DNA from 2 places in the Pseudarthrobacter sp. L1SW genome. Region 2 is predicted to be linked to the other one. Evidence: predicted binding sites of a transcription regulator. Region 2 holds the regulator's gene; the other holds the start of a gene.
What was found. The regulator Rex, encoded in region 2, represses fermentation and respiration genes when NADH is low (regulators of the CRP and FNR family bind a similar motif). The targets are predictions, from matches to a motif close to CTTGTGAANNNNTTCACAAG.

Region 1: a site for Rex is predicted at 1,560-1,579, ahead of araB (ribulokinase). Genes of this name have one in related genera too.

What each region holds. Positions count from the first base shown of each region.
Region 1 is NZ_CP078079.1:350,801-353,187, forward strand. It holds gene KTR40_RS01680 (RNA polymerase sigma factor) at 1-93, shown strand, start outside; gene KTR40_RS01685 (anti-sigma factor) at 80-949, shown strand; gene KTR40_RS01690 (hypothetical protein) at 911-1,450, opposite strand; gene araB (ribulokinase) at 1,625-2,387, shown strand, end outside.
Region 2 is NZ_CP078079.1:3,284,515-3,286,901, forward strand. It holds gene KTR40_RS15225 (hypothetical protein) at 1-43, shown strand, start outside; gene KTR40_RS15230 (hypothetical protein) at 153-983, shown strand; gene KTR40_RS15235 (redox-sensing transcriptional repressor Rex) at 1,041-1,745, opposite strand; gene KTR40_RS15240 (glutaredoxin family protein) at 1,852-2,106, opposite strand; gene KTR40_RS15245 (HAD family phosphatase) at 2,197-2,387, shown strand, end outside.

The DNA.
Region 1 (2,387 bases), 1.2 Mb from region 2:
CTCGGCCTGCCTCTTGGTACCGTCAAGAGCCATATCCGCCGCAGCTTGTCCCACCTGAGAAACAGATTGGAGGTAAACCATGCCGCATCTTGATCCGGAAGAGTTGAGCCTCCTTGCCCTGTATGACGACTGGGACGACGGCGGCAGCAGGGAACACCTGCGGGCCTGCCCTGAGTGCGCGGCGGACTTCGCTGCGCTTCGCCGGGCCGTGGACGCGGTCAAGACGACGCCGGATGCCGGCAGCCTTGAGCGCCCCGGCCCCCAAGTGTGGGCGGGGATCCACAGGGAGCTGGGCCTGTCCGCGGCCGTGCAGGAAGATCCGTTGGCCAGGGCTGAGGCCGGGGCCGGGCAGGCAGCGGCAGGGCCCCAGGCGGCGGGCGAGCGCCAAGCGGGGGCCGAAGCCCAGGCGGCGGCCGAACGTGGGGCGGCGGAGGGCCGCAGGGAGGCAGCCAGCGGTCAGGCCGCGGCGGGGCCTGTTTCCCTGCAGGACAGGGCTGGAACCGGCCCTGCCCGGCGCCGGACCACAGCCTGGTGGCAGCGCCCGGGTACCTGGATGGCTGCTGCCGCGGCGGCTGTCCTGGTCACTGCGGGAGCTGTCTGGTCGCTCAACCAGGCGCCCCGGCCGCTTGCTGAAGCAGACCTTACGCCCCTTGCCCAGTTCTCCGCCGCCGGTTCGGCAAAGGTGGTGGAGGCAGCGGACGGTTCCCGTGCCCTGGAGATACAGCTCAGCAAGGACGAGGCGAAGGGCTACCAGGAAGTCTGGCTGATCGCCCCCGACCTCTCCAGGCTGGTGAGCCTTGGTGTAATGAATTCCGATTCGGGAACCTTCCAGTTGCCCGCCGGCCTGCAGCTCTCGGAATACCCCATTGTTGACGTCTCGGACGAGCCCGTGGACGGCAATCCCGCCCATTCAAGCGTCAGCATCGTCCGGGGCACGCTCAACACCTGAGCGGCTCCGCCCTTGGACCGCTGACAGCAACGTGGCCCCTTGGGTGGCCAAAACCGTGGCCGCCAGTGCGGCTGCGGCGTGGAGGTGCAGCATCAGGTGCGGGGAGTGGGCAGCGCCGGATCCTTCCGCGGAAGGTGTTGCCGGGTCCGGCGCCCGCGGGTCCGGCGCTCCTCCGTGGTGGCCGGGAAGGGAAAGGCCGCTGGCTGTGGAAAACGCGTCGAAGGCCTGGTGCAGCAGCTGCTGCACCAGGCCGGCGGCGAGCAGTACAGCCCACCCCGGGAGCCGGCGTTCGCCCGAGATCGAGGCAGCTATCGACGCGGCCATCCCCAGCAGGGCAGCCAGGGCGGTGACGATGAGGATGCCGGGTGCCTGGCCGCCGGCAACCACGTGGGCGGCCAGGCCCAGCCCGGCGGAAAGGGGGCCGGCGAGCCACGCAGGGGAAGCGCCCCGTGTGGTCCGGCTGGAGCCTGCAGGTGCCGGCGCGGTTGATGCACCCTCCATCGCTTCCTCCCGTGGCCGTCTTTCCAGTCTTCCTGCCTTTACCCGGGCTGCCTGCGAATATGCCTGGAACCCACAATCGTTTCCTCTTGACTTTCCCCTGTTGACTTCACTTCTGTTAGCGCTCACAATTGTGGTCAGGCCGCGAAGCTGCGGCAGCTATGGAGGAAGCTTCTTATGGACGCAGTGGGTACCCCGGATACATTCGTTGTCGGCGTAGACTACGGAACGCTCTCGGGCCGTGCGGTGGTGGTGCGGGTTCGGGATGGCAAGGAACTCGGCAGCGGTGTCTACGACTATCCGCATGCCGTGGTGACGGATTCCCTCCCGGAGGACGTGGCTGGCCGCGGCGATGACGGACGAACGGTGCGGCTTCCCGGCGAATGGGCCCTGCAGGTACCGAACGACTACCGGGAGGTCCTGCGCAACGCGGTTCCCGCCGCTGTTGCCGAGGCGGGGATTGACCCGGCCGCCGTCGTCGGCATTGCCACGGACTTCACCGCCTGCACCATGGTGCCGGCCAAGGCGGACGGCACGCCGCTGAATGAAGTGCCAGGGTTCGAACGCCGTCCGCACGCCTACGTGAAGCTGTGGCGCCACCATGCGGCACAGCCGCAGGCTGACAGGATCAACCAGTTGGCCGCCGAGCGCGGCGAAACCTGGCTTCCCCGCTACGGCGGGCTCATTTCCTCTGAATGGGAGTTCGCCAAGGGCCTGCAGCTGCTGGAGGAGGATCCGGAAGCCTACGCGGCAATGGACCATTGGGTGGAGGCTGCTGACTGGATAGTCTGGCAGTTGTGCGGCGAGTATGTCCGCAATGCCTGCACCGCCGGCTACAAGGGCATCTACCAGGATGGGCGCTACCCATCCACGGACTTCCTGGCCGCCCTGAATCCGCAGTTCAAGGATTTCGTCAGCGCCAAACTGGAGCACACCATCG
Region 2 (2,387 bases):
CTTTGCCGCAGCAGGACGGCGCGGGAATACCTCTTCCGAATGACCCACAAGGCGCCCGCCCGGGGGTACGGTGGACTTAAGCCATGCTGGGGGTAGGGCACAGGACCATTCCCGGCAGCCTACCTGGAACCCGACATGCAAAAGGACCGCTCATGAGTACTCCCCCTGTCCCGCCTCCCGTTCCGAACGATCCCGAGTCCGGGTCCGAGTCTGGCTCGCAGGGTCCGCGCTACGGGCAGAACACCCCGCAGTACGGACAGCAGTCCGGCGCACCCCAGTACGGGCAGAACGCCCCGCAGTACGGACAGCAGTCCGGCGCACCCCAGTACGGACAGAACGCCCCGCAGTACGGACAGCAGTCCGGCGCACCCCAGTACGGACAGAACGCCCCGCAGTACGGACAGCAGTCCGGCGCACCCCAGTACGGGCAGAACGCCCCGCAGTACGGGCAGCAGCCGTACGGCCAGTCCCCCTACGCGCAGTATCCGTCGGAGCAGCCCCAGCCCTCTGGAAGCGCCGGCGTCCCGCAGCTGGTCAACATTTCGTTCTGGCTGCTGATCGCCTCGGCCGCCATCTTCGTCGTCTCCGCTCTTGCCGGCCTCGCCACGCTGGACGATCCCCGGTTCCGTGATGTCTTCGACAGCCAGGTCCAGGGCACCGGCGCGGGAGTCACCTACGAGGATATGAAGGGCGTCATCGCCGGCACCCTGGTGGTGTTTGCCATCATTGGCCTGGCGCTGTACCTGCTGGTGGCGTTCTTTGTCCGCAAGGGCAAGAACTGGGCACGCATCCTGGGCACAGTCTTCGCGGCCCTTTCCGTCCTCGGCCTCTTCAGTCCTCCCAGCTTCGCGACCATCGGCACATTGTTGGGAATCGCGGCCATTGTGCTGCTCTACCTGCCGGGCGCAGCTCCGTATTTCCGGAGGCAGCAGCCGTTCGCCAACCCGTACGGCGGCGGTATGGGCAACCCCTACGGCCGGTAGTCCAACCACACCACCCTGCGGGCGTGGGTCCCGGAACCAGACGGTACCGCCAGAAACCTAGGCGGTCTGGCCCGGGGCCTGCGCCCGCTGTGCGTGGTACGCAAGGATCTGCAGCTCCGTTGCCATGTCCACCTTGCGGAGGTTGACCCCTTCCGGCACCTGGAGCATCACGGGCGCGAAACTCAGAATGCTGCGGACGCCGGCCGCAACCACGCGGTCGCAAATATCCTGGGCCACGGCGGCGGGCAGTGCCAGCACCACCATGTTGGCACCCGTGCGGTGCAGCACGGTTTCCAGGTCGGCCACGTCACTTACCCGCAGCCAACCCACTTCGTTGCCCACCACCATCTGGTCCGCGTCAAAAATGGCAACCACGTCAAAGCCGCGGGATTCAAAGCCGCCGTACCGTGCCAGGGCCTTGCCCAGGTTGCCGGCACCCACGATCGCCACTTTCCAGTCGTGCGTGAGTCCCAGGGCGGCGGCGATGTGCCGGCTCAGGTACTGCACTTCGTAGCCCACGCCGCGGGTTCCGTACGAGCCCACGTGGGAGAGGTCCTTGCGCAGGGTGGCGGAGCTGACGCCGGAGGCCTCGGCGAGGGATTCTGAGGAGACGCGTTCCACCCCCTCTGCGAGCAGGGTGTTGAGGGCGCGCAGGTAGAGGGTCAGCCGTGCCACCGCAGCCGGCGGAATCTGCTTGGCTGCCATGCCCGTGGCTCCCGGCAGGTCCGGGACAGCCTGGGGAGTTGAATCCAGCGAAGCCACCAGCTCCTCCCTCGCATTGCGTTGTGACTCCACTCTAGAGCCCCATCAGCAATGCCAACAAAGCAGGTGCCGCACCGATACCCGAGCCATCACAAGAACTGCTCCCCTACTGCGCCATGGCCCGCCGGAGCACGCGTTCCAGGCGGGCTTCGTCTATTTTCCAGAAATCCCGCTGCACGCCGTCCACCAGCACCACGGGGATTTCCTCCGCATAGCGCTCACGCAGTTCCGGCTGGTGGTCCACCAACTCTTCGTTCCACTCAAGTCCCAGCAAGGCCGTAACCCGCCCGACGGCGTCGCGCGCGTCTTCGCAAAGGTGGCAGTCTGCTTTGGTGATGAGGAGGACGCGGGGTGTGGCCATGCCTTAACGGTATCCCCGTCGCCCGGAGCCCTGCGACGTCCAGCGCGAGGGCGCAGTGGAATGAACAGTGGATTGGCTAGACTCAAGTCCATGCCCGAGGAGAAATACGTCGCCGTAGTCACCAAGCCGGTTGCTGCGCCGCAGCCGGGCGAGGCGGCGTTCTTCGATGTGGACAACACCCTGATGCGCGGCGCCAGCCTGTTCCACGTTGCACGGAAGATGCACCAGCGCGGCGCCTTCACCATGACCCAGGCCGCCGGCTTCGCCTGGAAGCAGTTCAA